3 regions of the Pelagerythrobacter marinus genome follow, and region 1 is predicted to be linked to each of the others. Evidence: predicted binding sites of a transcription regulator. Region 1 holds the regulator's gene; each other region holds the start of a gene.

What was found. Region 1 encodes LexA, which represses DNA repair genes until DNA is damaged. Its sites were predicted from a motif close to GTTCCNCNCTTGTTCT; they were not measured.
Region 2: a site for LexA is predicted at 2,037-2,052, ahead of T8T98_RS02840 (ImuA family protein). Genes of this name have one in related genera too.
Region 3: a site for LexA is predicted at 6,924-6,939, ahead of T8T98_RS03070 (putative DNA modification/repair radical SAM protein). Genes of this name have one in related genera too.

Annotation. Positions count from the first base shown of each region.
Region 1 is NZ_CP139719.1:929,023-939,530, reverse strand. It holds gene trpC (indole-3-glycerol phosphate synthase TrpC) at 1-314, shown strand, start outside; gene moaC (cyclic pyranopterin monophosphate synthase MoaC) at 540-1,025, shown strand; gene T8T98_RS04400 (molybdopterin molybdotransferase MoeA) at 1,022-2,203, shown strand; gene lexA (transcriptional repressor LexA) at 2,286-2,999, shown strand; gene T8T98_RS04390 (ComEC/Rec2 family competence protein) at 3,099-5,291, opposite strand; gene gltX (glutamate--tRNA ligase) at 5,321-6,733, shown strand; gene T8T98_RS04380 (citrate synthase) at 6,775-8,061, shown strand; gene T8T98_RS04375 (sensor histidine kinase) at 8,174-9,592, opposite strand; gene T8T98_RS04370 (hypothetical protein) at 9,596-10,508, opposite strand, start outside.
Region 2 is NZ_CP139719.1:618,859-629,366, forward strand. It holds gene T8T98_RS02830 (Ig-like domain-containing protein) at 1-1,105, opposite strand, end outside; gene T8T98_RS02835 (BapA/Bap/LapF family prefix-like domain-containing protein) at 1,189-1,791, opposite strand; gene T8T98_RS02840 (ImuA family protein) at 2,055-2,816, shown strand; gene T8T98_RS02845 (Y-family DNA polymerase) at 2,722-4,242, shown strand; gene T8T98_RS02850 (error-prone DNA polymerase) at 4,239-7,469, shown strand; gene T8T98_RS02855 (crotonase/enoyl-CoA hydratase family protein) at 7,597-8,394, shown strand; gene T8T98_RS02860 (CoA transferase) at 8,480-9,712, shown strand; gene T8T98_RS02865 (GGDEF domain-containing protein) at 9,744-10,508, opposite strand, start outside.
Region 3 is NZ_CP139719.1:666,177-676,684, forward strand. It holds gene T8T98_RS03040 (TrbG/VirB9 family P-type conjugative transfer protein) at 1-571, shown strand, start outside; gene T8T98_RS03045 (TrbI/VirB10 family protein) at 583-1,695, shown strand; gene virB11 (P-type DNA transfer ATPase VirB11) at 1,703-2,695, shown strand; gene T8T98_RS03055 (TonB-dependent receptor) at 2,951-5,839, shown strand; gene T8T98_RS03060 (queuosine precursor transporter) at 5,924-6,685, opposite strand; tRNA gene T8T98_RS03065 (tRNA-Arg) at 6,743-6,819, shown strand; gene T8T98_RS03070 (putative DNA modification/repair radical SAM protein) at 6,942-8,186, shown strand; gene T8T98_RS03075 (UdgX family uracil-DNA binding protein) at 8,183-9,616, shown strand; gene T8T98_RS03080 (efflux transporter outer membrane subunit) at 9,613-10,508, opposite strand, start outside.

The DNA of each region.
Region 1 (10,508 bases):
CGCTCGAACGCGGGATGGACGTGCTGGTCGAAGTCCACGACGAGGCGGAGATGGAGCGCGCCGCGCGGCTGCGCTCGCGCCTGATCGGGGTCAACAACCGCGACCTGCGGACCTTCGAAACCGATCTCGCCACGACCGAGCGGCTCGCCCCGCGGGCGCCCGAAGGGGCGCTGCTGGTGGGGGAAAGCGGGATCGCCACCCACGCCGATTGCCGGCGGCTGGCCGCAGCCGGGGTGCGCGCCTTCCTGGTCGGCGAGAGCCTGATGCGCCAGGACGACGTCGAACGCGCGACGCGCAGCCTGCTCGAAGGCTGAACTTTCCTACACCGGCCGCATCTGGCAAGACCTGCGGCCGATGGCCCTGCCCGCCCCCTCCTCGCCCCCGCGCGTCGCATGCCGCGCGCCCCGCCGCGCCCCCGGCGCCGGCCGCTTCGCGCGCGCCATCGGCGGGGCGGCTGCGGGGGCCGATGCAGCGGCCCCTTTTTTACTCCAGGACAGTGTAACACGCGGTCCATGTCCAACAGGAAAGCGGGGGCCCCTATGGCCGGGCTGACCCATCTCGATGCAAGTGGCGCGGCCCGCATGGTCGATGTCGGCGGCAAGGCCGAAACCGCGCGCTCGGCCACGGCGCGCGGACGAATCGCCATGCGCCCGGAAACGCTCGCCGCGATCCGCGACGGCGACCTGCCGAAAGGCGACGTGCTCGCCGCCGCGCGCATCGCCGGGATCATGGCGGCGAAGAAGACCGGCGACCTGATCCCGCTGTGCCACCCGCTCGCGCTCGACGCGGTGACGATCGACTTCGCGTTCCGCGACGATGGGCTGGACGTCACCGCCCGGGCCTCGCTGACCGGGCGAACCGGCGTGGAAATGGAAGTGTTGACAGCGGCTTGCACCGCACTCCTCACAATCTACGACATGGCCAAGGCGGTGCAGAAGGACATGACGATCGAACACGTGCGCCTGATCGAGAAGACCGGCGGCAAGTCCGGCGACTGGCGCTACGACGACCGGGCGCGGGGATGAGCGGCCCGGCCCCGTCGCCAATACCGCTGGAAGAGGCCTGGGCCAGCCTGCTCGAAAGCGTCCGGCCGCTGCCGGCGGAAACGCTGCCGGTCGCCGATGCGCTCGGCCGCCATCTCGCCGCGCCGCTGACGGCCGCGGCCACGCGCCCGGCGACGGACCTCTCGGCGATGGACGGCTATGCCCTGTCGGGCCCGGGGCCCTGGGCCCTGGTCGGCGAAAGCCGCTGCGGCGCGCCGTTCGGCGGCACGCTGTCGGCCGGGCAGGCGGTGCGGATCTCCACCGGCGCCGCCATGCCGGCAGGCGCCGACCGGGTTCTGGTGCAGGAAGAGGCGCTGCGCGACGGCGACCGCCTCTCGCTGGCCGCCGGACTGCCCGAAGCCGGCGCGAACGTGCGCCGGCGCGGGATCGACTTCGAGCGGGGCGACACGCTGCTGCCCGCCGGCAGCCGGCTAGGTGCGCGGCAGGTCGCGCTCGCGCTGTCGGCCGGGATCGCGCGGGTCGCGGTCCACCGCGCGCCGCGCGTGGCGATCCTCGACTGCGGTGACGAGCTGGTCGACGGCTCGGTTCCGGCGAGCAACGGCGCGATGCTCGCGGCGATGGCGGCCGGCCTGCCCTGCACCGTGCGCCGGATCGGGCCGGTCGCCGACGATGCCGGCGCGCTCGGCGCGGCGCTTGCCGCCTGCGCGGACTGCGACCTCGTCCTGACCAGCGGGGGCGCCTCGGTCGGCGACCACGACCTCGTGCGCCCGGCGCTCGAAACCTGGGGCGCGCGGATCGCCTTCTGGCGCGTGGCGATCCGGCCGGGCAAGCCGCTGCTCGTCGCCCGGCGCGAAGACACCCTCGTCCTCGGCCTGCCGGGCAACCCGGTCTCCGCCTTCGTGACCGGGTTCCTGTTCGCCCTGCCGGCGCTGCGCGCCATGCTCGGCGCGCCCGATCCCCTGCCGCGGGCGGTGCCCGTGCCCGCGGGGGCGGACCTGCCGCCTGGCGGCGCGCGGGGGGAGTTCACGCGCGCCGTGCTGCGCGAAGGCCGGGCCGACCCGATCCGCCAGCGCGACAGCAGCCTGCTCGCCCAGCTCGCCCGCGCCGATGCGCTGATCTGGCGCCCGCCGCACTGCGCCGCGACGAAAGCGGGAACGGATGTTCCGGTCTATCGCCTCGAAAACGGCGCAATTGCTTGACTTGCCAAGCCGGGTTGCCTAATTGTTCCGCATTCGTTCGCAACCGCGCACGATCGTGTCAGGCGACCAGGGAGATTTCGCCATGCTGACGGCAAAGCAGCACGAGCTGATCCGTTTCATCCAGCAAAGGCTGGAGGAAACCGGGATCTCGCCTTCGTTCGAGGAAATGAAGGAAGCGCTCGATCTCAAGAGCAAGTCGGGCGTTCACCGCCTGATTTCCGCGCTCGAGGAACGCGGCTTCATCCGTCGCCTGCCCAACCGCGCCCGCGCGCTGGAGGTTCTGCGTCAGCCGGAGGATTCGACCCCTGCCGCGCGCGGCGCGAAGGCCGGCGGGGCCGCGGCCGACAATGTCGTTGACCTGCAAGGGGCCGCCGCCGCCCGCGCGGAAAAGGCCGTGCCCGAGCCGGCGAACGACGTGATCGAGATTCCGCTCCACGGCCGGATCGCCGCGGGCGCGCCGATCGAGGCGCTCGAAGGACAGAACAGCCTGCCCGTCCCCGCCGCCCTGCTCGGCCCGGGCGAACACTACGCGCTGGAGGTTTCGGGCGATTCGATGATCGAGGCGGGGATCTTCGACGGCGATTTCGCGCTCGTGCGCCGCACCGATGTCGCGCGCGACGGGGAAATCGTGGTCGCCCTGGTGCGGAACGAGGAAGCGACGCTGAAGTACCTGCGGCGCGAAAACGGCATGGTCCGGCTCGATCCGGCCAACGGCGCCTACGATCCGCAGGTCTACCGGCCGGACGAAGTCCAGGTCCAGGGCAAGCTCTCGGGCCTCCTGCGCCGCTATCACTGATCGCCCGGGCGGGTCGCCGGGGCATCCCTCCGCACCGGCCCTGGCCGGAGGACAGCTCTCTTGCCGGCCCTGGCCGGAGGACAGCTATCTTGCCGGCGATCAGTCGCCGAAGCCCCGCCACCAGCCGTGCTGCCCCTGGCCCTGCGCGACCGTGACGACGCGGGGCCGGTCGAGGTGGAGCGCCAGCCCGCCGGTCTGCCGCAAGAGGCGGCGGTCTGCCTTGAGCCAGCGCGGGCGGCAACTGCGCGGGAGGAAGCGATCGGCCACGACCACGTCGGCCTGCGCGCAAGCCCGGGCCAGCGCGCCTTCTTCCACCAGCACCGCGCTGCGCGCCATCAGCAGCGTCCAGCGGCGACCGTCGCGCCTGATGGTGAGGACGCAGAAGTCGCGGCTGCACCGCGCGCCCGGCCACTGCGCGAGCGGGACCGGCGCCCCCTCGATACCGGCGAGTTCGAGCAGGTTGTCGCGCGCATAGGCGCTGCGGCTGTCGCGCAGGACCAGCAGACGCTCGCCTTCCCCGACGATCCCGACATGCCGCCCGTCGGCCGAAACGAGGACATCGGGCGGCGGGGTCGCCGCCAGCAGGAGGACAGTCGCCATGATCGCCGGGACCAGCCCGAACAGCCGCGCCCGGCCCCGCCACAGCGCCAGCCACAGCCCCCCGCCGACGAACAGCGCCATCGTGCCCGCCCCCATCTGCGGCGCCAGCTTGACCGCCCCGGGGCGCTCGGCGGTGAAATGCGCGATGGCAAGCAGGAGGTCGAGCGATTTGCCCGCCATCCACCAGGCCGGCGCACCGGCGCCCACGACGTCGAGCGCGAGGGCGAGCGCGATCAGCGGCATCGAGGCGAAAGTGACGAGCGGGATCGCCACCATGTTCGCCAGCGCGCCGTAGACCCCGGCGCGATGGAAATGGAACAGCACGATCGGCATCAGCGCGATCTCGATCACCAGGCCGGTCGCCAGCAGCATGGCCGCGCGGCGGGCGAACCAGGCGATCCACCCCTCCTCGCGCGGGGCGAGGAAGGCCTTTACCGGCGCGCTGGTGTGCAGGGCAACGATCGCGAGGACGGCGGCGAAGCTCATCTGGAAGCTCGGCCCGACCAGCGCCTCGGGCCAGAGCAGGAGGACGCAGATCGCGGCCACGGCCACCATCCTGAGCGAGAGCGGCTCGCGCCCCAGCGCCAGCGCGACCAGCACCAGCAGCGCGCCGATGCAGCTGCGCACGGTCGGGACCTGCGCCCCGGTCAGCAGGGTATAGGCCACGCCCGCCCCGGCCGCGAGCGCCGCGGCGACGATCGGCAGACGAACCCGCAGCGCGAGCCAGGGCCAGAGCGCGAGGAGCCTGATCGCGAGCACGTAGGCCGCCGCGATCACCGCGCTGACGTGGAGCCCGCTGATCGCCAGCAGGTGGGTCAGCCCGGCATCGCGCATCGCCGCTTCGTCGGCCTGGGCGATCGCTCCGCGGTCCCCGCTGGCGAAAGCTGCCGCGATCGTCCCAGGCGATCCGGGCAGGCTGGCACGCACGTGCGCGGCGAGACGGCGCTGCAGCGCCGCCAGCGAGCCGCCCGCCTCGGCCGGCGCGACGACGTCCACCTCCCCGATCAGCGACCCGGTCGCGGCAAGGCCCTGGAACCAGGCCGCGCGGGCGAAGTCGTATCCCCCCGGCAGCATCGGCGGGGCCGGCGGCATCAGCCGCGCGCGCAGCCGCACCACCGCCCCTTCGCCCAGCCCCGGCGCGTCGCGGGCCAGCGGCACGTTCACCCGCACCTTGCGCGCCTGCCCGGTATCGCCCTCGCGATAGGCGAGCACGAGACGCAGGCGCCCTTCGGCCGACTGCTCGATCCGGTCGAGCACGCGCGCCTCGATCCGCTCGACCCGCGGCCGCTCGATCGGCTCCGCACCGACCGTGGCGGAACGTACCCAGACCACGACGAGCCCGGCGAGGACCATGATCGAAAGCGAGGTGACGGCAAGCCGCAGCCCCGCTCTGTCCTCGCGGCCGCGCCAGGCCGCGGCGGCCCCCAGCGCCGCCATGGCCGCGGCCGCCATCGCCGCGAGCCACTCCGCTGGCCCATCGAGCACGAACCAGGCGCCGATCCCGGCCGCGAAGGCCACCGCGAGCCATGGCCCGCGGTCCACCCCGGCAGCGGCCAGAAAGGCCTCTGCCCGCGCGGCGAGCTTGCCCGGGGCACTGGACAAACGGGCTGCGCTGCGCCAATTGCGCTGCACCGCAACATCGGGCCGCTCGGGCCCGCCCCCCAGCGGAACTTCGGGCACCCCCGTCGCCATGCCCATCATAGGAAAGGAACAGCTCGGATATGGCAAGCAATAGCGGACAGGTCGTTACCCGCTTTGCCCCCTCGCCGACCGGGTTCCTGCACATCGGCGGGGCCCGCACGGCCCTGTTCAACTGGCTCTATGCCCGCCACCACGGGGGCAAGGCGCTGCTGCGGATCGAGGATACCGATCGCAAGCGGTCCACGCCCGAGGCGATCGACGCGATCCTCGACGGGCTGGCCTGGCTGGGGCTCGACTGGGACGAGGACGTCGTGTTCCAGTCCGAACGCGGCGCGCGCCATGTCGAAGTCGCCGAACAGCTGCTCGCGGGCGGCCATGCCTACAAGTGCTATGCCACGCCGGAGGAGCTGGAGGAGATGCGCGCCGCCCAGCGCGCGGCGAAGCAGCCGCTGCGTTACGACGGGCGCTGGCGCGACCGCGACCCGGCCGATGCGCCGACCGGCGCGCCCTACGTGGTCCGCCTGAAGACCCCGCAGGAAGGGGAAACGGCGATCGAGGACCGGGTCCAGGGCCGCGTGACCGTGCGCAATGCCGAACTGGACGATTACGTCCTGCTGCGCGCCGACGGCAGCCCGACCTACATGCTCGCGGTCGTGGTGGACGACCATGACATGGGCGTCACCCATGTCATCCGCGGCGACGATCACCTCAACAACGCCTTCCGCCAGCTCCCGATCTACCGCGCGATGGGCTGGGCGGAGCCGGCATATGCCCATATCCCGCTGATCCACGGCAGCGACGGGGCCAAGCTGTCGAAGCGCCACGGCGCGCTGGGGGCGGAAACCTATCGTGACGAGTTCGGCATCCTGCCGGAGGCGCTGTTCAACTATCTCCTGCGCCTGGGCTGGGGCCACGGCGACCGGGAAGAGATCGACCGGGACGAGGCGATCGCGCTGTTCGACCTCGACGGCGTGGGCAAGAGCCCGTCGCGCTTCGATCTCAAGAAGCTGCAGAACCTCAACGGCCATTACATCCGCGCGGCCGACGACGCGCGCCTGGCGCGGCTGGTCGCGGGGCGGATCGACCTGCCGACCGACGAGGCCCTGCTGACGCAGGCCATGCCGGTGCTCAAGACGCGCGCGCGCGACCTCGACGAACTGGCCGAAGGGGCGGCCTTCCTGTTCAAGACCCGGCCCCTCGCCATGACCGAGAAGGCGCAATCGCTGCTGAACGACGATGCCCGCGCAATTTTGCACCAGGTGAGCACCCGGCTGCGGGCCGAAAATGACTGGACAATCGAGGCTCTCGAAGCCACTACCAAGTCACTCGCCGAAGAACTCTCACTGGGTCTCGGCAAGCTCGCGCAGCCCATGCGCGCGGCGCTGACGGGGACGACGACGTCGCCCGGAATTTTCGATGTGCTGGTCCTGCTCGGACGGGAAGAGGCTCTCGCGCGGCTGGACGCGCAAGCCGCTCCGGCAGCTGAACGATAAGCCGGCAGCCGAACGACAAGATAGCGAGAAGGAGAACGAATTTGGCGGACAAGCAGGCGAAACTCGATTTCGGGGGCAACAGTTACGAGTTCCCGGTCCTCGAGGGCAGCGTCGGACCCGACGTGATCGACATCCGCAAGCTCTACGGCAGCACCGGCGCGTTCACGTTCGATCCCGGCTACAAGTCCACCGCCAGTTGCGAAAGCGCGCTGACCTATATCGACGGGGAGGAAGGCGTCCTGCTCCATCGCGGCTACCCGATCGGGCAGCTGGCCGAACAGTCGAGCTTCATGGAAGTCGCCTACCTGCTGCTCAACGGCGAACTGCCGACGCAGCAGGAACTGGACGATTTCGACTACACGATTACGCGCCACACGATGCTGCACGAGCAGTTGATGACGTTCTATCGCGGCTTCCGGCGCGACGCGCACCCGATGGCGATCATGTGCGGCGTGGTCGGCGCGCTGTCGGCGTTCTACCATGACAGCACCGACATTTCCGATCCGGAGCACCGGAAGATTTCCAGCCATCGCCTGATCGCGAAGATGCCGACGATCGCGGCCATGGCCTACAAGTATTCGATCGGGCAGCCGTTCCTCTATCCCGACAACTCGCTCAGCTACACCGGCAACTTCCTGCGCATGACGTTCGGCGTGCCGGCAGAGGAGTACGAGATCCACCCCGCCATCGAACGGGCGATGGACCGCATCTTCATCCTCCATGCCGACCACGAGCAGAACGCCTCGACCTCGACCGTGCGCCTGGCCGGTTCGTCGGGCGCCAATCCCTTCGCCTGCATCGCCGCGGGCATCGCCTGCCTGTGGGGCCCGGCGCACGGCGGCGCCAACGAGGCCGCGCTCAACATGCTGCAGGAAATCGGGACGCCCGATCGCATCCCGCACTATATCGAGCGCGCGAAGGACAAGAACGACCCGTTCCGCCTGATGGGCTTCGGCCACCGCGTCTACAAGAACTACGATCCGCGCGCGACCGTGATGCAGCAGACGCTGCGCGAGGTGTTCGAGGCGCTGAACGTCGACGATCCGGTGTTCGAGACCGCGCTGAAGCTCGAAGAGCTCGCGCTCAACGACGATTACTTCAAGGAAAAGAAGCTTTTCCCGAACGTCGATTTCTACTCGGGCATCATCCTCAACGCGATCGGCTTCCCGACCACGATGTTCACCGCGCTCTTCGCCCTCGCCCGCACGGTCGGCTGGGTCGCGCAGTGGAACGAGATGATTTCCGATCCCGGCCAGGTCATCGGCCGTCCGCGCCAGCTCTACACCGGCCCGACCGAGCGCGACTACGTCCCGATGGACAAGCGCTGAGGCAAGGTTGGCCCCGGGTCGCCGGCATCGCGCTGATGCGCGCCGGCGGCCTGCGGGCGCCTTGGGAAAGATGTTGCGGAGCCGCGCCCTTGGCGGGCGGCAGCCGGCGCCATCAATCCGCCGGTCGCCTGCGCTTCGCCGGGTTGGGCGGCAGGTCGAGACGGAAGCTCGCGCCCTGCCCCGGCTTGCTCTTGACCGACAGGTCGCCACCCATGGCCCGCGCCAGGCGGCGCGAAATGTAGAGGCCGAGGCCCGACCCGCCGTCCCCGCTGCGGCCCAGCCGTTCGAACTTCTCGAACACGCGCGTCTGCTGCTCGGCCGAGAGGCCGGGGCCCTCGTCGATCACGCTGACCCGCGCGCGCCCCTTCCTGTCCGATAGCTTGAGGCGCACGCTCGACCCCTCGGGCGCGTAGCGGATCGCGTTGCCCAGCAGGTTCAGCAGGATCTGCAGCACGCGCCGGAACTCGGCGATGGCAGGCACGGAAACGTCGTCGGCCGGGCCGGCGATCTCGATATGCCGTTCCTTCGCCCGGACCGCGAGGATACCCGCGGCCCGGCGCGCGACATCGGCCAGGTCGATCTCGTCCGGCGCCGTGTCGAAATCCTCCGATTCGACAACTTCCAGGTCCGAAAGGTCGTCGAGCAGGGCCAGCAGGTGCTGCCCCGCAGCGGCGATATCCGCCGCGTAATTGCTGTATTCCTCGGCCAGCGGCCCGGCCAGGCGGGTGCGGATCGTTTCCGCGTTGGCGATGATGCGCGCGATCGGCTGGCGCAGGACGGGCGAGAGCTCCTGCCCGATCCGCCGCGAAGGCGGCGGCGGAGCAGCAACGCCGCTGTCCTGCGACTCATCGCCGTCGCGAGTGCTTGTGTCGAGCGCCGAATCGGCCACGAGCAGGAGCTCGAACCCGCCCTTCCCCGCGCTCGCCGGAGCCACCGGGGCAAGCATCGCGCGCCAGGTCCGTTGCGATTCGGCCACCCGCACTTCGGCATCGTCGAGCAGGCGCCAGTGCATCGGCTGTTCGTGAACGGTGCCGGGCAGGTCGACGAAGTCGGTCCACGGATGGCCCAGCGCGCCGGCCATGCGCCGGCCCAGCGGCTCGAGATCGCTCGCGCGCACTTCGACCGCCAGCACGCACTGCGCCGAATCGAGCCGGGCCCATAGCTCGGCGACATTGCGGCCGATCTCGAGCCGGCGGCTCGCGGCCTGGGCATCGCTGTCCACCGGCGCGGGCGCGACCTGCCAGTCGGTTATTCCGATCGAGCACGTGCCGTCTTCGCCGGCATGGGGAAATATCTCCACCCGGGCGCTCACGATCTCGCTGTCGGCCTGCGCTTCGAACGCGGTGGCATAACGGGCGCCGGCGGCGCGCGCCTTGCCGATTTCGGCCAGGAGGCCGGGGATCGCCAGCGCGCCGGGCACTTCGCCGCCGCATTCGCGCTGCAGGCCGGCCACGGGCTCGTCCGCCTCGACCAGGCAGTCGTCGCCGTCGATCCGTCCGCGGGCGAGGTATCCGGGGGCCTGCGCGTTCATGGCTCAGCCCAGCTCCTTCCGGCCCGATCCGGCGAGCAGGGTCGCCGCGCGATCCGCCCTCAGCGTGTCGAACGCGTCGGGCAAAGTGATTTCGGGATGCACGAGCAGGAACTGCTCGGCCACCTGGTCGTGCTTCAGCCCCGCCGCGCGCAACGCCAGCGCCAGCCGGCCGACCTGGCTTTCATCGGTCGCCAGCGCCACGATCTCGCGTTCCTGTCCCGATTGCTCGGCCAGGGCCGAAAGAAACAGGGCCACGCCGAAATGGCCGATGGCCAGCGGCTGGCCCCCGCCCGTCACCGCCGCCGCGGCCTTGGCCAGCAGATCGAGGCGGCGCGCGCGCTCGGCGTGGCCATCGCGAAGCCGCTGGCTCGCCTGTTCGATCGCGTTCTCGTCCGTCCCGTCGGCCTGCCCGCGCCAGGTGGCGAGGACATGGTCGAACAGGGCCCGGGGCAGTTCGTCGAGCGGCAGCTCCATCCGACGCTGCTGCTGGATGAACCGCGCCTGCGATGCCAGCAATTGCATGGCGAGCCGCGCCGTCTCGCCATCGGGCGAAGCGATCATCGCCTGGAGACCCGGCGACAGGACCGGGTCGATCGTGCTGCGCGCCTCCAGCTTGATCGCCAGCCGGTATTCGAGGGCGAGCGCGTGGCAATGGCCGAGAAACCGCAGCTCGCGCCCGATGGCCTCGGCCAGGTCGTCGCACCGGGGGGCAGCGAATTCGGCGGGGTCCTCCAGCCCGGCGGCATTCGCCTGGGCATAGAGGAGCTGGCGCGCGGCGTGCGACACCATGCCGCGCACGCGGGCGACGACTTCGTCGCTGAAAAGGCCATGGCCATAGTTGGCCAGGAGCATGCCGAGCATCGGCCCGGCGGTGCCGAGCACGACGTCGCCGCGCGCGAGCTCGTCGGCGAGAACA
Region 2 (10,508 bases), 310 kb from region 1:
CGGTCACCGTCGTGCCGGTGGCATCGTCGACGTCGGCGGTCGGCGCATCGGGCGGCGTCAGGTCGGGCGCTTGCACCGGGGTGGTGCCCGATTCGTTGCCGGCGGCATCGGTCGCCGTGACCAGCAGATCCTCGCCGTTGGTCTGGGCGGGGATGGTGACGCTGTAGCTGCCGCCCGCATCGGCCGTGCCCGTGCCGAGGACGGTGATGCCATCGGGCGCGTAGACGGTGATCGTCGCGCCCGCCTCTGCCGTGCCGGTCACCGTGGTGCCGGTGGCATCGTCGACGTCAGCAGTGGGCGCATCGGGCGGCGTCAGGTCGGGCGCCTCGGCCATCGTCGGGGTGGATTCGTTGCCGGCTGCATCGGTCGCCGTGACCAGCAGGTCCTCGCCGTTTGTCTGGGCGGGGATGGTGACGCTGTAGCTGCCGCCCGCATCGGCCGTGCCCGTGCCGAGGACGGTGATGCCATCGGGCGCGTAGACGGTGATCGTCGCGCCCGCCTCCGCCGTGCCGGTCACCGTGGTGCCGGTGGCATCGTCGACGTCGGCAGTGGGCGCATCGGGCGGGGTCGTATCGGCCGCGACCAGTTCGATCGTCAGGGTCGCGCTATCGCTGCTGCCGTCGGCATTGACGAGGCGGTAGGTGAAGACCTCGGTCTCGCCCACGCCGTTGGCATCGTCGCTGGGCGTATAGGTGTAACTGCCGTCGGCATTGATCACCAGCGTGCCATAAGTTCCGGCGACGACGAGCCCGTCGGTGACGGTCACGAACGTCCCGCCCCCGGTGTCGATCTCCAGCGTCTCGCTGCCCGAGACGATGACATCGTTGGCCAGGACATTGCCGGTCACCGGGTCGCCGTCCGCCGTGGTCGTGCGGAACTCCGCATCGAGGGTGAGGGTGATGCCGGCCGAGAGCAGGCCGCCCCCTTCGTAAACCACCCGGTAGTTGCCCGGCGCCAGGTCGTCGGCGCTGACGCGCACCTGGTTGTCGGCCAGGATGTCGAGCGTCAGCAGGTCGAGTAGCCCGCCGCCCGAAGTGCTGGCGACATCTTCGAACGAACCGTCGGGCCGCTCGCGCTGAAGCGTGAACTCGACGTCGCTGAGCACGGTCGCGATGCTGTCTGCCGTCAGGGTGCGACCGACAGCGACAGCACCTCCTACGTCCTGGCCGTCGGGACGTTCAGCGAAACCTACGCCTTCGCCGTCGCCGAGGGCACCCAGGTCGACACGACCGCGTCGGCATCGGCGTCAGCGTCCGCATCTGCGTCAGCATCCGCGTCTGCGTCAGCATCTGCATCGGCGTCAGCGTCGGCGTCGGCGTCGGCGTCTGCATCAGCGTCAGCATCGGCATCGGTGTCGTCGCCGCCGCCACCGCCACCGCCGCCGGCTGCTGCCGCGGCGAGGCCGGCGGCGCCGAGGAGGCCGGTGATCGGCAGGAGGGCGCCGGTCCCGCCGCCCCCTCCGGTCGATCCGGCGGCCAGCTGGGTAAGATCGTCGACCTGGCCGAGCGGTTCATAGGCAAGGATCGTGTCCGGCTCGACGAGCCAGAGCGATCCGTCCGCCTCCTGCAGGACGATCTCGCTGGCGTCTTCGGCGAAGGCGTAGAAGTCGGCGATCCGGATTTCCTCGCCATTGGCGAGACGCAGGACGAGATCGTTCCCCTCGCGCGTGGCGCCGACGAGATCCTCGCGCTCGAGCGGTAGCTTTACGACAGTAGGGCCATCCAGGTTTATGGCGTCCAGTTCGACTATCCGAACCTCGCCGGATGACTTGTCGTAAAGCTCTGCTGGCATTGTCGACTCCCTCTATGCCGGGATTCGTTACTAGAATTGAGACAATGCGGGTGTGCGTTAGTCTGGCCGACTAACTCAAGTTAGTTATTGATCTCAATTTCTTCATTGGAGAAGCTATCAGTGATTCATAATCGCGCAATTTAAAATTGGCGCTCCTCTCCGTTTCCGGAACAGTTACCTGCCGATGCCCCCGTGAGAGAAGAGGATATGTCCTGGCCCGCCCTGCCTTGCATATCCGGCGAATAGGAACATAATGGGAACATATGACCGATTCGCCGATCCTGTGCCTGGGCTCCAGGGCCCTGTCCGCGCCCGTGCCGAAAGGCCGCGGCGTGATCGGGCTCGATGTGCCAGAGGTGGATCGCTGGCTGAAAGGCGGCCTGCGGCGCGACGGCCTGCATGAATTCTATGCCCCGTCCGGCAGCCCGCCGGGGCCGGCAATGGCGCTGGCCCTGCTGGCCGGCATGCGCAATTGCGGCCAGGGCCGTTCGCTCATGTGGTTGCGGGCCCGCGGCGGCCGGCGAAAGGACGGGCCCCATGCGCCCGGCCTGGCCGAACTGGGAATCGATCCGGCCGCTCTCCTGCTGCTGGAACTGGCAGACCCGGCCGACCTGCTGGTGGCAGGGGTGGAAAGCCTCCGGCATGGCGGGGCGGGGGCCGTGGTGCTGGAACTGCGCGGACGCTGCCGGGCGCTCGATCTTACCGCCTCGCGCCGGCTGGCCCTGGCCGCGGAACGCAGCGGAACGATGGCGCTGATCGTGCGGGGCGATGCCCGGCCCGTGCCCAGCGCGGCGCACACCCGCTGGCAGGTATCGGCCGCCCCCTCGCGCGCGCTGCCTGCCAATGCCCCGGGGCACCCGGTCTTCGACCTGCAACTGCTGCGCCAGCGCGGAGGGGCGGAAGGCCTCCACGTGCAACTGGAATGGAACCGTGAACAAGCTGTCTTCCGAACGCCGATATATGGCGATCCACCTGCCGTTCCTGCCGGCAGAACGGAGGATCGCCGGGCGCGTCGCGCCGCCTGAAACGGCCTTCGCCATCATCGACAAGCACCGGGGTGCGCTTCGCATCGTCGCGCTTTCGGCGGAAGCGGCGGCCCAGGGGCTGCGCCCGGGCATGGCCTTGGCCGATGCGCGGGCCCTCGTGCCGCACCTGCCGGCCTTCCCCCACGATCCCGCGGGCGACGGTGCCATGCTGATGCGGGCGGTGGAGGCGTGCGAACGCTATACCCCGATGGTGGCCCCCGACGGGGAAGATGCCCTCGTGCTCGACCTGACGGGCTGTTTCGAAGGCCAGGGCTGGACGCGCGAAACGATCGCGCGCGATGCCCTCGCGCATCTTGCCCGGATGGGTCTGGGGGGCAGGGCGGCCCATGGCCCGACACCCGATGCCGCGCTGGCCCTCGCCCGTTTCGGCATGGATGAACTGGCGGATCTTCCCGTCGCCGCGCTGGCCCTGGGCGCGGAAGCCGACCTGGCGCTGCGCCGCGCAGGCCTGCGCACGATCGGCGCGCTCGCGGCCCGGCCCCGCGCACCGCTGGCCGCGCGCTTCGGCCGGGAACTGCCCGTGCGGCTGGCGCGCCTGCTGGGGGAGGAAGACCGGCGGATCACGCCCCACCGGCCGGCAGGGGCGATCCGTGCCGAACGCCGCTTTGCCGAACCGCTGGCGAGCGTGGCGCCGCTGCTCGACGTGATCGAGGGGCTGGCGCAGCGCCTCGAAAGCGTGCTTGCCCGGCGCGGGGAAGGGGGGCGCCGGTTCGACGTCGCCCTGTTCCGCACCGATGGCCACGTCGCCCGCCTGACGGTGGCCTGCGGCCGCCCCCTGCGCGATCCGCCGGCGATCCGCCGGCTGTTCTCCGAACGCCTGGAATCGCTGTCCGACCCGCTCGACCCGGGGTTCGGTTACGACATGGCGCGCATGGCCGTGCCCCTGGCCGAGCGGCTGGAGAACGAGCAGCGCGACCTCGCCTGCGGAGAAGGGGGCGAGGCGCAGCCCGACCTCGCCCCCTTGCTCGACCGGCTGGCGGTCCGCTTCGGCCCCGACCGCATCCGCCGCTTCCACCCGCGCGACGAGCACCTGCCCGAATATGCGGCCCGCCCCGTGCCGCCCGAAAGCGGTCCGGCCGCCTGGCCCCGGCCGGAACCCGGCGAACCGCCGTTGCGGCCGCTGTTCCTCTACGATCCGCCCCGGCCGGTGGGGGTCGTGGCCGAAGTGCCCGATGGTCCCCCGCGCCGCTTCGTCTGGCGCGGAAAGCATCATCGCGTGGTGCGGCACGAGGGGCCCGAACGGATCGCCTACCCGTGGTGGAAACACCCGGAAGGACGCGGCCCGACCCGCGATTACTATCGGGTGGAGGACGAGATGGGGCAGCGATTCTGGCTGTTCCGCCACGGTCTCTACGCCAGCGAGAGCGACCATCCGCAGTGGTACCTGCACGGCCTGTTCGCATGACCGGCCCGCGGCCTTCCTATGTCGAGCTGGCGGCGGCGACGAATTTTTCCTTCCTGCGCGGGGCCAGCCCGCCTTCGGACATGGTCGCCCGCGCCCTCGAACTGGGTCATGCGGGTATCGGCATTGCCGATCGCAACACCGTGGCCGGGGTCGTGCGCGCCCATGTCGCCTTGCGCGACGCGTTCGAAAAGGCGGGGGAGGAAGGGGTGGCGCTCCCCCCCTTCCGCCTGCTGGTGGGGGCCCGCCTGGTCTTCGCGGACGAGACGCCGGATATCGTGGCCTATCCCGTTTCGCGCCGCGGCTGGGGGCGGCTGACGCGCCTGCTGACCACCGGCAACCTGCGGGCCGCGAAAGGCGCCTGCCTGTTGTACGAGACGGACCTGTTCGCCTTCCTCGAAGACCTGCAGCTCATCGTCCTGCCCCCGGCGGGCGACGCCTTGCTGGGGCGGCTGGCGGCCGCGGCCCCGCAGCGGGTCTGGCTGGGCGCGACCATGCTGCGCCGGGGCCGCGACGCGCGCCGCCTGGCCGGTCTGCGCGAACAGTCCGCCCGCACCGGCGTGCCCCTGATCGCGCTCAACGATGCGCTCTATGCCGATCCGGACGTGCGGCCGCTGCACGACGTGATGACCGCGATCCGCGAGAAGACGACCGTCCAGGCGGCCGGGCGCCGGCTTGCCGTCAACGTTGAACGGCATCTCAAGCCGGCGGAGGAAATGGCACGCCTCTTTTCCGCCGCGCCCGAGGCGCTCGCGGCGACGCAGGACTTCGTCGCCGGGGTGGATTTCACGCTCGACCAGTTGCGATATGAATATCCGCACGAGCCGGTGCCGCCCGGTTTCACCCCGCAGGAATGGCTCGAGGAACTCGTCTGGACCGAGGCGCGCGCCCGCTGGCCCGAAGGGGTGCCGGCAAGGCTGGCGGCCCTGCTGAACGAGGAACTGGGCATTATCGCGGCCGCCCGCTACGCGCCCTATTTCCTGACCGTGCACGACATCGTCCGCTTCGCGCAAGGCGAGGGGATCCTGTGCCAGGGGCGCGGGTCGGCGGCCAATTCGGCGGTCTGTTTCGTGCTCGGCATAACCGCGGTCGATCCGGCGGAGCACAACCTGCTCTTTTCCCGCTTCATTTCGCCCGAACGCAAGGAGCCGCCCGATATCGACGTCGATTTCGAGCACGAACGGCGCGAAGAGGTGATGCAGTATATCTACAAGCGTTACGGGCGGCACCGGGCGGGGATCGCGGCCACGGTGATCCATTACCGCCCGCGCAGCGCCGCGCGCGAAGTGGGCAAGGCCCTGGGCCTGAGCGAGGACGTTACCGCGCGCCTCGCGAGCACGGTCTGGGGCAGCTACGCCTCCACCTACGACCGACAGCGCTGTGCCGAGGCGGGGCTGGACCCGGACAACCCGGCGATCGCGCGGGTCAATGCCTTCGTCGAGCGGATACTGCACTTCCCGCGGCACCTGTCGCAGCACGTCGGCGGCTTCGTGCTGACGCAGGACCGGCTGGACGAGACGGTGCCGATCCACAACGCGGCGATGGAAGACCGCACGTTCATCGAATGGGACAAGGACGATATCGACGCGCTCGGCCTGATGAAGGTCGATGTCCTGGCGCTGGGCATGCTGACCTGCATCCGCAAGGCCTTCGCCCTGATCGAAACCCACCTGGGCCGGCAATACCGGCTCGACAGCGTGCCCGGCGATGCGCCCGATGTCTTCGCCATGCTCCGGCGCGGCGACAGCATCGGGGTGTTCCAGGTCGAAAGCCGGGCGCAGATGAACATGCTGCCCCGGCTGCGACCGAAGGAATTCTACGACCTGGTGATCCAGGTGGCGATCGTGCGCCCCGGCCCGATCCAGGGGGACATGGTCCACCCCTACCTGCGTCGCCGCCAGGGGATCGAGAAAGTCGAATATCCCTCTCCCGCTCCGCCGCACGACCCGGATGAACTGCGTGGCCTGCTGGGGCGGACCAACGGCGTGCCGCTGTTCCAGGAACAGGCGATGAAGCTGGCCATCGTCGCGGCCGGGTTCACTCCGTCCGAAGCGAACAAGCTGCGCCGGGCGATGGCCACGTTCCGCAACCTGGGAACGATGGAGAACTTCGAAAGCAAGCTGGTCGAAGGCATGGTCGCGCGCGGTTACCAGCGCGATTTCGCCCACCGCTGTTTCCGCCAGATCGAAGGGTTCGGCAGCTACGGCTTTCCCGAAAGCCACGCGCTGGCTTTCGCCCGTCTCGTCTGGGTGTCCGCCTATATCAAGTGCCGCTATCCCGCCGCCTTCGCGGCCGCGCTGCTCAATTCGCAGCCGATGGGATTCTATGCCCCGGCCCAGATCGTGCGCGACGCGCGCGAACACGGGGTCGAAGTGCGCCCGGTCGATATCAACCACAGCGACTGGGACTGCACGCTGGAACCGGCCCCCGGCGGGGCGTTCGCGCTGCGCCTGGGGCTGCGGCAGGTCACCGGCCTGCGCGAGGAATGGGCCCGGGCGATCGTCCGCGCCGCCCCCTGTGCCGACATGGAGGAGCTGGCGCGCAAGACATGCCTGCCGCAACGCGCATTGCGCCTGCTGGCCGATGCCGATGCACTGGGATCCATCGGCCTCGACCGGCGCGAGGCCTTGTGGGAGGCGCGGCGCATGCCGCCCGACGAATTGCCCCTGTTCGCGGCGGCCCGTGCGCGCGAACTGGGGGAAGAGCCGCCTGCCGCCCTGCCGGCCATGCCCCTGTCGGAAGAAGTCGCGGCCGATTACCAGACCACCCGCCTCTCGCTGAAAGGCCACCCGATGGCATTCCTGCGCCCGGTGTTCGACCGCGAAGGGGCCCTGCCATGCGCGGCCCTGGCCGATTGCCGCAACGGGGTCCGCGTGAAAGTGGCCGGCGTCGTGCTGGTGCGCCAGCGTCCCGGCAAGGGGAACGCCATCTTCGCCACGCTCGAAGACGAAGGCGGCATAGCCAATATCGTGATCTGGGCCCGCCTGTTCGAACGGTTCCGGCGCGAGGTAATGGCCGCGCGCCTGATGCTGGTGGAAGGCGAATTGCAGAAAAGCCGCGAAGGGGTGATCCACCTGATGGCCAGCCGCATCCACGACCGCACGGCAGAGCTCGCGCGCCTGTCGGAAGCTCACCAGGCCACGACGCAACTCTCGCGCGCGGACGAATTCGTCCACCCGCAGCACCCCCGCAACATGCGCATCCTCCCCCGCTCGCGCGATTTTCACTGACGGGAGAAACCGCTCGCGCAAATGCAACCGGGCGAGGTGTGATCCACCCGCCAATTAGCGCAGGCGCTTCACCTTGCGTCGCGCTTCCGCCCGCAATACGCCTTGCCGTGAATGGCGGGAGAGGGACATGGATCAGGTAAGGGTGGAGCGCGGCGAGGGGGTGACGACGATCACCCTGAACCTGCCGGAAGCGCGCAACCCCATCTCGGGCAACGACGTGATCGATGCGCTCCTCGACGCACTGGCGCAGGCCGATCGCGATACCGACGTGCGAGCGGTGATCCTGACCGGGGCCGGCACGGCGTTCTCCTCCGGGGGCGACCTGTCGAAGATGGCTCCGGGCAAGGGGCTGCGCGGGAATCATCCGGCCGAAACGGTCCGCAACTATCGCGACGGTATTCAGCGCCTGCCGCTGGCCTTCCAGGCGCTGGAAGTGCCGGTGATTGCCGCGGTGAACGGCCCCGCCATCGGCGCGGGCTGCGATCTCGCCTGCATGTGCGATATCCGGATCTGTTCCAGCGCCGCGGTCTTCGCGGAAAGCTTCGTGCGGGTGGGCCTGGTGCCGGGCGATGGCGGGGCCTGGCTGCTGCCCCGGGTCGTGGGGTGGTCGCGCGCGACCGAGATGGCGCTGACCGGCCGGGCCATAGATGCGGAGACCGCGCTCGACTGGGGACTGGTAAGCCGGGTCGTCGAGACCGACGAACTGATCGCCGCGGCGCAAGCTATCGCGGCCGAGATCGCCGCCAATCCGCCGCGCGCAGTGCGCCTGACCAAGCGCCTCCTGCGCGAGGCGCAGGACGCCTCGCTTGCCACGGTGCTGAACCTGTCGGCGGCTTATCAGGCGGCCGTCCACGAGACGCGCGATCATGAAGAGGCGGTTTCCGCCTTTCTCGAGCGACGCAAACCGACCTTCGATGGAAGTTGAGATTTAGGCCCCTACCCCCCTTGGGGTGGGCTGTGCGCGAGGCGGCATCGATCGCCGCGCGCTAGAGAGAGGAGCAGGTCGCCAAATGTATTCGTTGCTGTCGGGAATGCGCGTGGTGGAGGCTTCGTCGTTCGTGGCCTGTCCCACCGCGGGCCTTTACCTCGCGCAGATGGGCGCGGAAGTCATCCGGGTGGACCAGATCGGCGGCGGGCCGGATTTTCGCCGCTGGCCCCAGGCGCCCGGCGGCGGAAGCTATTACTGGGAAGGATTGAACAAGGGGAAGCTCTCGGTCGCGCTCGACCTTTCGGGCCCCGAGGGGCGCGAGCTGCTGGCGCGCCTGGCCACGGCCCCGGGCGAGCAGGGCGGTGTCTTCCTGACCAACTTCCCGGTCAACGGCTTCCTGTCGTGGGACAACCTGTCCGCCCTGCGGCGCGACCTGGTCCTGACCCGCGTGATGGGGCGGGCCGACGGCGGGCCGGCGCTCGACTACACGGTCGCCTCGGCCCTCGGCATTCCCTTCATCACCGGGCCGGAAAGCCTCGGCGACGAACCTGTGAACGCGGTCCTTCCCGCGTGGGACCTGCTGACCGGCGCCTACGCCGCCTTCGCGACCCTCGCGGCGCTGCGGCACCGCGAGCGTACCGGGGAGGGGCAGGAAGTTCGCGTGCCCCTGGCCGACGTCGGCATCGCCACGATCGCCAATCTCGGCCAGCTCGCGGAAACGCTGCACGGGGGCGATCGCAAGCGCTACGGGAACGACGTGTTCGGCGCGTTCGGGCGCGATTTCACCACGCGCGACGGGCAGCGTTTCATGCTGATGGCCATCACGCCGCGCCAGTGGACCGGGCTGGTCTCGGTACTCGGCATCGGCGAAGGCGTGGCGGCCATCGAGAAAGCGCGCGACACCTCTTTCGCCACCGACGAGGGCGAGCGGTTCCGTCACCGCGACGCCTTGTTCCCCCTCGTCGAGCAGGCAGTGGCCCGGCGCGACGGCGAGGAACTGGCGCGGGCGCTGGAGGCAGCGGGCTGCTGCTGGGGGCCCTATCGGCGGATGGAACAGGCCGTTCGCGATCCGGAGACCGTCGGGGCCAACCCGCTTTTCTCCGAGATCGCCCAGCCGAGCGGAGAAACCTACGCCGTGCCCGGCGCCATGGCGACCTTGCCCGCCTGCGATCGACAGCAACCGCGCCCGGCCCGCCCGCTCGGCGCCGACACCGAGCGGGTACTGACGGATCTCGGTGGGCTGGACTCGGGCGAGTTCGCCCGTCTCGTCGACAGGGGCATCGTGGGCGTTACCGACCGGGAGCCGCGGTCCTGACCGGGTGCCGGCATCACGCCGGGCCAGCAGGTCAAGCCAGTGCCGTGCGCGGGGAGGGGGGCTTGGGGGTCAGTTCGCCGAGCGCCAGGCTGACCTGGTTGCGCCCCGAACGCTTGGCCCGGTAGAGCGCGGAATCGGCGCGGCGGGCGAGGTCGAACAGGTTGTCCGCCAGGGTCAGCTGGGCCACCCCGAACGAGGCGGTGATCGTGCGATCGATCCCCAGTTCGGCCAGGGGCGCGGCGCAGAAGCGTTCGCGCACGCTTTCTGCAAACCGGCGGCCTTCGGCCAGGTTGCTGCCGGCCAGGAGAACGGCGAATTCCTCGCCGCCCAGCCGGCCGACCACGGCCCCTTCGCCGGCGGCCGTCTTGAGCAGCTGCGCGAAGCGGGCGATCACGGCGTCGCCGATCGCGTGGCCGTAAGTGTCGTTGACGGTCTTGAAGTGGTCGATGTCGGCCGCGACCAGGGTGACGGACTCGGCCTGCTCGCGGGCCGCGGCGAGCGCTTTCTCGGCATGGGCGTCGAACCCGCGGCGGTTGAGGATGCCCGACAGGACATCGGTTTCCGACCGCGCGACCATTTCGGCCGTCGCATCGCGCATCATCACCAGCAGCAGGACCAGCGCGAGCGAGACGAGGGTGATCGCGCCGAGCATCTGCGAGATCGCCGCATACGTGCTCGCCATGTAACCTTGCGATGCGCTGGCCATGCCGACCGCCCAGCCGATCATGGGTTTCGACAGGTAGGTGAAGGCAGCGAGCAGGCTGAGGGCGATGAGCAGGAGGTCCAGCGGTTCCCG
Region 3 (10,508 bases), 260 kb from region 1:
GGTGACCCCGAACAAGCGCGCGAACCTGCTGTTCGTCAAGCCGCTTGCCCCGACGGCCAAGACCAACATGACGGTGGTGACCAACAGGCGCACCTATCTGTTCGATCTCGTCGCCAGCCCCCGCGCGCGGCCGCTCTACGTGCTGAAGTTCACTTATCCCGAAGAGCCGGAGGAAGAACCGCCGATGCTGGCCGAAAGGCCGAATGCCGTCGAGATGGCGGCGGCGAACGATCCCTATGCGGTGGTCGACCCGGCCGAACTGAACTTCGCCTGGACCGGGCAGGGCGATACGACCCTCCTGCCCGAGCGCACTTACGACGACGGGAACGCCACTTTCCTGACCTGGCCCGCCGGCCGCGCAGTGCCGGCGATTCTCGTGAAAGACCACGAGGGGACGGAAGGGCCGGTCAACTTCACCGTGCGCGGCGACACGATCGTCGTGGACGGCGTCCCGCGCGAGATCGTCCTGCGATCGGGGGATGACAGCGCGGTGCTGACCAATGCCGGGCCGCCACGGCCCGAACGGGCGCGCGGGCAGGCCGCGCTGGCCCAGGCAAGGGAGAACAGGTGATGCGCCTCGCCATGCGACTGCCCGCCCGCAAGCAGGGCGGTGCCGCGAACGACATCGACCCGCGGGAACAGGAATCGGCCGAGGTCATCGACCTCGCCAGCCGCAATGCCTTCCCCGCCGTCACCCAGCGCAAGGGCAAGTCGGATTCGCTCGGCCTCGTCGCCGGGGTGGCGATCGTCGCCCTGCTGGGGGCGGCGACGTTCATCGGCATGGATTCGACCCGCATGGCGGAGCCGGAAGGTGTCGGCGGGCAGCAGCCGGCCGCCGAACCGGCCCAGCCGGCCGCCCCGCAGCCTGCGGAAGCCGCCGCCCTTGCGCCCGCCGTGCCCGCGCCGCAGCCCGATCCCGCCCCGGCGCCGGTCCTTGCCGCCCAGCCGGGCGCCGCGCCGGCCCCTGCGGGCAATCCCTATGCCAGCCCGACGGTCGTGTTCGATTCCAGCGCTCTTCCGGCGGCCGCGGCCGGGCCGGCCGCCCCGACCGCGGGCGAGGGCGCGGGCGCCGCGACCGGCAACTCGGCGTCGGACTTCGCGAGCCGCATCGGCGGGGTCGGCGGCGCGCCGGCCCAGGCGAAGGCGATGGCGAACCCGCGCACCACGGTGACGCAGGGCACGCTGATCCCGGCCGTCCTGGAAACCGCGATCGATACCAACGTGCCCGGTTTCGTCCGCGCCGTGGTGAGCCAGGACGTGCGCAGTTTCGACGGCACGCGCGTGCTCGTGCCCCGCAGCAGCCGCCTGATCGGCCAGTACCAGTCGGGCGTGCAGGGCGGGCAGAAGCGCGCCTACGTGATCTGGACGCGCCTCATCCGGCCCGACGGCGCCTCGGTAAACCTCGCGTCGCCGGCGATCGGTTTCGACGGGACCACCGGCCTGCAGGGCGAAGTGGACAATCGCTTCTTCCAGCGTTTCGGATCGGCTCTCCTGCTTTCGGTCGTGGGCGGGCTGTCCGCGATCGGCACCGGCGGGGCTTCCGTCGTTCTGGGCGGGGCAGGGCAGTCGGCAGCCGGCGTGGCGGCCCAGCAGGACAGCCAGATCGGCCCGACGATCCGCGTGCGCCAGGGCGAGCCGATCCGCGTCTTCACCGCGCGCGACCTGGATTTCAGCCAGGTCCCCGCGGTCAGGTAGGCGGGCGATGGCGGCCGACATCCATCCGCTTCGCGGCGAAGGCGCCGGGGAACGCAGCGTCTACCTCGACGCCTACCTCGCGCCTTTCCGCGAGTGGCTCGACCGGGACACGGTGACCGAGATCCTCGTCAACCGCCCGGGCGAAGTCTGGGTGGAAGATGCCGCGATGCCGGGAATGCAGCGGGTCGAGACCCCGCATATCGACGATACGCTGGTCCAGCGCCTGGCAGAGCAGGTCGCCCGGGTCAGCCACCAGGGCATCAATCGCGAACACCCGTTGCTGGGCGCGACATTGCCCGACGGTGCGCGCGTGCAATTCTGCGGGCCGCCTGCCACGCGCCGCCACTGGGCCATGGCGATCCGCCGCCACCGCCGGCTCGACCTGCCGCTCGACGCCTACGACACCGGCCCCCTGGCACCGCCCGCGCAGCCGGCGATGCCCGACCCCCAGGCCGAGCCGATCGCCTACTTGCGGGAGGCCATTCGCCAGCGGCGCACGATCCTGATTTCCGGCGGCACGAGCACGGGCAAGACCACTTTCCTCAATGCCATGCTGGGCGAGATTCCGCGCCGGGAACGCGTCGTCCTGGTCGAGGACACGCCCGAGCTGAAGCTGCCGGGCGCGAACGGGGTCGGCCTCGTCGCCGTCAAGGGCGAGCTGGGCGAAGCCAAAGTCACGGCCAACGAACTGCTCCAGGCGGCGCTGCGCCTGCGGCCCGACCGGGTCGTGCTGGGCGAACTGCGCGGGGCCGAAAGCGTCAGCTTCCTGCGTGCGATCAATACCGGGCACCCGGGCAGCTTCTCGACCATCCACGCCAACAGCCTGCGCGGCGCGCTGGAACAGCTTGCCCTGATGGTGATGCAGACCGGCATCGGCCTCACCCGCAGCGACACGATCGCCTATGCCGCCTCGGTCATCGACGTGATCGTGCAGCTCGGCCGCGGGACCGACGGCAAGCGCGGGATTGCGCAGATTGCCCGAACGGCGAGCCTCGTCTGACCCCGCCGGGCGCCCTTTCGCCCGGTTTTCACCCGCTCGTTGCAAATAAATCGCGCCTTGGAGAAAGTCCCGGCCGGGGCGCAATGACGTAGGGGAATACTGGCCTTTGCGTCCGGGCAAGATGCAATCGTATGCGGAAATATCCTGATTGCCCCAGGCTTCCCAAGGGCAAGCCTATTGCCAAGTGCGCGGGTAATGAAATACTTTCCTTCCAGTTTAAGTCGCATCAGACGACTGGACACGAGGAGAGGACGAATGAGGGTGAAGGCAACCCTGCTTGCCGGCATTTGTGCCGGCGGGCTCGCATTTCCCGTTACCGCGCAGGAAACCGATAGTGGCGAAAGCCCGGTCGCGACCAGCGGGCCGGTAATCGTGGTGACCGCGCAACGACAGGACCAGAGCCTGCAGGAAGTCCCGATCGCGGTCAGCGCGTTCACTTCCGAGGCGCTGGAGGCGCAGCAGATCGAGAACGCGAGCGACCTGCAACTGACATTGCCCAACGTCTCGTTCACCAAGAGCAACTTCACGTCCTCCAGTTTCACCATTCGCGGGATCGGCGACTTGTGCGTCGGCGTGACCTGCGACAGCGCGACCGCGATCCACACCAACGGCTCCCCGCTGTTCGGCACCCGCCTGTTCGAGACGGAGTATTTCGACCTCGAACGGGTCGAAGTCCTGCGCGGGCCGCAGGGCACGCTGTTCGGGCGCAACGCGACATCGGGCGTGGTCAACGTCGTCACCGCCAAGCCCGACCTGTCGGGCTTCGGCGCCGCGGCCGAGCTGGAATACGGCAATTACGACAGCATCAAGGCCAAGGGCATGGTCAACGTGCCGATCGGCCAGGTCCTGGGCCTGCGGGTGGCCGGGTTCTATCTCAATCGCGACGGCTATACCCGCAACCTCTACGACGGGTCGCGGATCGACGACCGCGACATGTACGCGGTGCGCGGCTCGCTGAGGTTCGAACCGGGGCCGGACACGACGCTGGACCTGATGGGATACTACTTCCGCGAGAACGACAATCGCCTGCGCATCCAGAAGCAGACCTGCCAGCGCGACCCGACCGGCGTGCTCGGCTGCCTCAACGCGCGGCGCGATTTCGACAGCACCAACGCCAATTCGACCCTGGCCGGCGTGCTTGCCTCCGAAGAGCTCTACGCGATCCAGGGGCTCCCGCCCGGTTTCGGCCTGGGCAGCCTTTACGGCCCGGACGGCTTCGCCAACTTCGACGAGCCGGATGACGTGCGGGTCGTCAACACGCCGGTCACCCCCGAGTATTTCGCCGACGAGCTGCAGCTCCAGGCGCACTTGGAGCAGCGGTTCGGCACGATGAACCTGTCGCTGACCGGTCTCTACCAGGAAACCTCGGTCGATTCGCGCCAGGACTACAACCTCGGCGTGCTCGACCGGACGAGCTACGCGGCCGCGCTGAACCAGCTGGCGTTCTTCGCCGCCAACGACGTCATCTTCCCCGGGTCGTCGGCCTATTTCGCCCCGATCGCGCAGGCGCTGATCCCGGGCGGCCCGAACGGCCAGCTGTGCACGTCGGACAACGACATGGGCAGCCAGGGCGCGTTCGAGGGCAACGCGATCTGCGGCGACGTCCCGCTGTCCTACGACCGTTCGAACCAGGACCAGAAGGCCTGGTCTGCCGAGGCGATCCTCAGCAGCGATTTCGACGGGCCGTTCAACTTCCTGCTCGGCGGGATCTACGCCGAGTCCGAGGTTTCGGAGAACAGCTACTACGTCAACGCCTTCGGCCTCGACTATGCGACGGGCATCCTCGGGACCTTCTCGGCCATGGGCGCGGCGCTGCCGCCGTCCTACCTCGCGACGTCGATGTACCGGAACAACACGCAGTACTTCAAACTCAAGAGCTTCGGCATTTTCGGGGAGGTCTATTACGACATAACCGATCGCCTGAGCCTGACCGCCGGGCTGCGCTACAACGACGACAGCAAGGAAGTGGTCGCGCGCACCACGTTCGCGAGCTTCCTCAATCCGTTCTCAAACGACGGGGACCCGTTCGATTCGCCTTACGTCGGCAGTTTCGATGCCGATCCGGGCACCGACGGGAACCAGCTGTTGCAAAGGCGCGAGGTCTCCTTCGACGAGATCACCGGACGCGCGGTGCTCGATTACGAAATCTCGCCCGACAACAAGCTCTATGCCTCGTACTCGCGCGGCTACAAGTCGGGCGGGATCAACCCGCCGCTGTCGCCCGTGTTCGACGTGAGCGAGAGCTTCGAGCCGGAACAGATCGATGCGTTCGAGATCGGGTCGAAGAACACCTTCCTCAACGGCACCCTGCAGGCGAATCTGACGGCGTTCTATTACAAGTACAAGGACCTGCAGCTCAGCCGCATCGTCGCGCGCACTTCGGTCAACGACACGATCGACGCCGACATCTGGGGGCTGGAGTTCGAATCGATCCTGCGCCCCTCGCCGCAGTGGCTGATCAACATGAACCTCAGCTACCTCAATACGAAGGTGGCCGGCGACCAGTTCTTCTCCAACCCGCGCGATCCGGGGGGCGGCGATCCGAACGCGGTCATCATCAAGGACATTTCCAACGCCTCGCTGTGCGCGGTCACGGGCCCGGCGCCGGGCGCGGCGGCCGCGTTCGTCACCGCGGTCAACACCGGCCTGGGGCTTCAGGGCCCGTCGCCTTTCCCGTCGGACAGCGGCATAGCCTCGACCGGCGCGTTCAGCATCTGCTCGGTCCTGCAGGACAATGCGCCGGCCGGCTTCGAGGTGCTGAGCCCCGGCGTGGAAGTGAACCTGCGCGGCAACAAGCTGCCGCAGGCGCCCGAGTTCAAGGCCTCGGTCGGCGTCCAGTACACGGCCGAGTTCGCCAACGGCATGTCGCTTGTCCCCCGGTTCGACGTCGCGATGACGGGGACGCAATATGGCAATGTCTTCAACGGCGCGGTCAACCGGATCGAACCGTTCGTGCAGGCCAACGCGCAGATCCAGCTCAACGGGCCGGACCAGGGATGGTTCGTGCGCGGGTTCGTGCAGAACATCTTCGACAGCAATTCGACCACGGGCCTCTACGTGACCGATGCCTCTTCGGGCAATTTCACCAATATCTTCACGCTCGATCCGCGGCGTTACGGGATCGCGGTGGGGGCGCGTTTCTGACCACGGTCTTTCGCTTGGGGGAGGGAGGGCCGGGCCTGCGGGTCCGGCCCTTTTTCATCCCGGTCCCGCGCGGCCGGCGATCGCCTAGGCTGCGCCGGGCCGGCGATCGCGGCGACTGCGGGCGAAAGGCGAAAAATCGGTCCCGGTATCGTAGACGTCGACCCCCTCGCGGCGCTTGAGGGCACCGATCGCGAGATAGGTGACCGGCGTCAGCAAGGCTTCCCACGCGGTCTTGATCAGCCATTGCGACAGGACGACCTGCCAGATCAGTTCGACCGGCCATCCCGCGAGGCCCCAGAAGGCGAGGGGATAGAAGATCAGGCTGTCGAGCCCCTGGCCGACCACGGTGGAGCCGATCGTGCGCGCCCACAGGGCCTTGCCGCGGGTCCACACCTTCATCCGCGCGAGCACGAAGCTGTTGGCGAACTCGCCGGCCCAGAAGGCCGCCATCGAGGCGAGGACGATCCGCCACGAATTGCCGAACACCAGTTCGTAGGCTTCCTGCCCGTTCCAGCCCGCTGCCGGCGGCAGGGCGACGACCACCCAGGCCATGACGGCCATGAAAGCGAGCGCGGCAAAGCCCGTCCAGATCACACGCCGCGCGCGGGCATAACCATAGACCTCGGTCAGGATGTCGCCGATGATGTAGCTGATGGGGAAGAAGAGCACCCCGGCGCCGAACGACCACTCGGTCCCCCCGGGCAGCGTGACATACGACGGTTTCGCCGCGCCGATGATGTTGGAAAGCAGCAGGATCGCGACGAACGCGGCCATGACCAGGTCGTAATAACGGAAGGCCGGCGGCGGTTGCCTGCCGGTTTCGATGCGTTGCACGACGTTGGCCATGCCGGGTGCCTATCGCGATTTGCGCGACTGGAAAAGCGCGCTATGGCTCCACCGCGCGCGCCCGTAGCTCATCTGGATAGAGCGCGAGACTTCTAATCTTGAGGCAGCAGGTTCGAGTCCTGCCGGGCGCGCCATTTCCCACTTCCCGGGCGTATCGCCGAGCCTTCCGCGAGGGTGGGGCGCGACAAGGAAGCATTGGTTTTCAAGCGGTTCGATTGGACTGGACTCTTCCGCGGGGCGAACATATGGAGAACATATGTCCAGTTCCTCGATCATGGATCGGCTCGCCATCCTTGCCGATGCGGCCAAGTACGACGCCTCGTGCGCGTCGTCCGGAACGGCCCGGCGCAATTCGCTGGGCGGGAAGGGGATCGGTTCGACCGAGGGGATGGGGATCTGCCATGCCTATGCCCCCGACGGCCGGTGTATCTCCCTGCTCAAGATCCTGCTGACCAATCACTGCATTTTCGATTGTCATTACTGCGTCAATCGCAAGAGCAGCAACACGCGCCGGGCGCGCTTCACCCCGCAGGAAGTGGCCGACCTGACGATCAGCTTCTATCGCCGCAACTATATCGAGGGGCTGTTCCTTTCTTCCGGCATCGTGAAAAGCTCCAACCACACGATGGAGCAGATGGTCGAATGCGCGCGCATCCTGCGCGAGGAGCACGAGTTCAGGGGCTACATCCACCTCAAGACCATTCCCGAGGCCGATGCCGAGCTCGTGCACCGGGCGGGCCTGTTCGCTGACCGCGTCTCGATCAATGTCGAACTGCCGACCGATCGCGGCCTTGCGCGGCTCGCCCCCGACAAGGACGCGCGGCAGATCGAAGGCGCGATGAACCGCACCAGCACCGACATCGCGGCGGCCAGGGATTCGCGCCGGCGGTTCCGCCATGCGCCGCGGTTCGCCCCGGCCGGCCAGTCCACGCAGATGATCGTCGGTGCCGACCGGGCGAGCGATGCCGATATCGTGCGCCGGGCGAGCGGGCTCTACACGCAGTTCGGGTTGCGGCGAGTCTATTACTCCGCGTTCAGTCCCATCCCCGATGCCAGCGCGGTCCTCCCCCTCAAGCGACCGCCGCTGGTGCGCGAACATCGTCTCTACCAGTCCGACTGGCTGATCCGCTTCTACGGCTTCCGGGCAGCGGAGGTGGCGGAGGCGACCGACGACAAGGGCAACCTGCCGCTGGACATCGATCCCAAGCTGGCCTGGGCGCTCAAGTTCCGGGAGACTTTCCCGCTCGACGTCAATCGTGCCCCGCGCGAACTGCTCTATCGCGTGCCGGGGCTGGGGGTAACGGCGGTCGACCGGATCGTTGCCGCGCGCCGGCACCGGACGCTCCGGCTCGAGGATGTCGCGCGGCTGACCGTGTCGCTGGCCAAAGTCCGCCCGTTTATCTGCACCGCCGACTGGCGGCCCACGCGGCTGACCGACCGGGCGGACCTGCGATCGCTGCTCGCGCCGCGGGCCGAGCAGCTGGAACTGTTCGCGGCATGATGCCGACACCGGCCGCTGCCCGCGCCCGCTATGCCGTCGCGCTGCCGCGGCCGGACGATTTCGCGTTCTGGCGGGACAGGGCGCGCCTGCTGATCCAGTGCGCTATTCCGCCCGAGGATGTGAGCTGGATCGAGCCCGGCGCGCCGGGCGACCTGTTTGCTGCCCAGGCCCTGCCGCCGGCGCCACCCGCGCCCGTGCGCGAGGTGCGCGCCAGTCGCCGTTTCCTGCAACTGGCGGGCAATGCCGCGCTCCATTCGGACCCCGCGCGCTTCGCACTGCTCTATCGCCTGCTCTGGCGGATGCAGGAACACGACCGCCTGCTGGAGGACAAGGCCGACAGTGACGTCCGCCAACTGGCGGAGCTGGACAAGGCGGTGCGGCGCGACAGCCACAAGATGCATGCCTTCGTGCGGTTCCGGCGAATTGCACCGCGCGAGGCCGGAGAGGGCGAGAGGTACGTCGCCTGGTTCGAACCCGATCACCACATCGTGCGCGCCAATGCCGGCTTTTTCCAGCGACGGTTCGCCGGGATGGCCTGGTCGATCCTCACGCCCAGGGGATCGCTGCACTGGGACGGCGAGACGCTGGTGGAGGGGCCGCCCGCGCAGCGCGGCGACGCGCCTTCGGGCGATGCGATGGAGGATCTCTGGCGGACCTATTACGCGTCGATCTTCAATCCGGCCCGGCTGAAGACCAGGGCCATGACCAGCGAGATGCCGCGCAAGTACTGGAAGAACCTGCCCGAAGCGTCGATCATCCCCGACCTGGTCGCCGGGGCCCAGGCGCGCGAGGCGCAGATGATCGCTTCGGGCGGGCCGGCTTTCGAAGGGCGGCCGCGGAGCCTGGATGCCATCGGCGCCGCGATCGAGGGTTGCCGGGCATGTCCGATCGGTTGCCAGGACGGGCGCGCCGTTCGCGGCGAAGGCCCCGGCGCGGCCAGGCTGATGATCGTGGGCGAGCAGCCGGGCGATTGCGAAGAGCGCGCGGGGCGCCCCTTCGTGGGGCCGGCCGGCCAGCTGCTCGATCGGCACATGGCGTCGGCCGGCCTTTCGCGCGAGCGGGCCTATCTCACCAACGCGGTCAAGCACTTCAAGCACACGCTGCGCGGCAAGCGCCGCATCCACCAGACACCGGGGGCGAAGGAAATCGATACCTGCCGCTGGTGGCTGGAGGCCGAGCGGGAGGTGGTCAAGCCGCGCCTCGTCCTCGCCCTCGGCGCCAGCGCCGCCCGCGCCATCCTGGGCCGCACGGTCAGCATCGCGCGGGCGCGCGGCGCACCGATCGACCTCGACGACGGGAGCGAGCTGTGGATCACCACGCACCCTTCGTACCTGCTGCGCCTCGACGGCGCCGCCGCGCGGGAGCAGGCCGCCCTGTTCGACCGCGATCTTTCCGCCGTGCGCCGCCGGCTGGGCGAGATCGCGGCCTAGCGGTCCGCCTGCTCGAACCCGCCGCCCAGCGCGACGAACAGGGTCGCCCGGTTCTGCAGCGCGGCGCGGCGAGTGGCGAGCAATTGCTGGCGCGCGGTGAACAGGTTGCGTTCGGCGTCGAGCACCTCGAGGTAGTCGGCCACCCCTTCGCGATAGCGCAGCCGCGCGATGCGCGCGATCCGCTCCTGCGCCGCAAGCGCCCGCTCCAGCGTTTCGACCTGTTCGGCCAGGTACCGGCGCCCGGCGAGCGCATCGGCCACTTCGCGAAAGGCCGTCTGGACCGCGCGATCGTAGTTCGCGACTTCTTCCACCTCCAGCGCGCGCGCCAGGTCGAGGTTCGCCTCGCGCGCGCCCCAGTCGAAGATCGGCAGGCTGATCGAGGGCCCGAAACTCCACCCGAACCCGTCGGAGCCGAACAGCCCGTCGAGACTGGTGGAGGCAAGGCCCGCACTGCCGGTGAGCGAGATGGTCGGGAAGAACGCCGCGCGCGCCGCGCCGATATTGGCCCGCGCCGCGCGCAGGCGTTCTTCGGCGGCGACGATGTCGGGCCGGGCGAGCAGGAGGTCGGACGGCAGCCCGGCCGCCAGGCGCCAGCCGTTGTCCTGTTCCGCCAGCGGTAGCGCCGGCGGCAGGTCCGCCGGTTCGCGTCCGCCGACCAGGACCAGCAACTGGTTGCGCAGGCGGGCGAGCGCAAGCCGCTCGGCCGACAGCTGCTGCTCGGCCTGGGTCAGCAGCGTTTCCGCCTGGCGGTAGGGGAGGGCGGAGGTGACCCCCGAATCCAGCCTCAGCCTTGCGATGCGCAGCGATTCGCGGCGGGTTTCGGCGGTCGCTTCGGCCAGCGCCACCTGTTCCTCGGTCTCGACGATCTCGAAATAAGTGCTGGCCGTGTCGG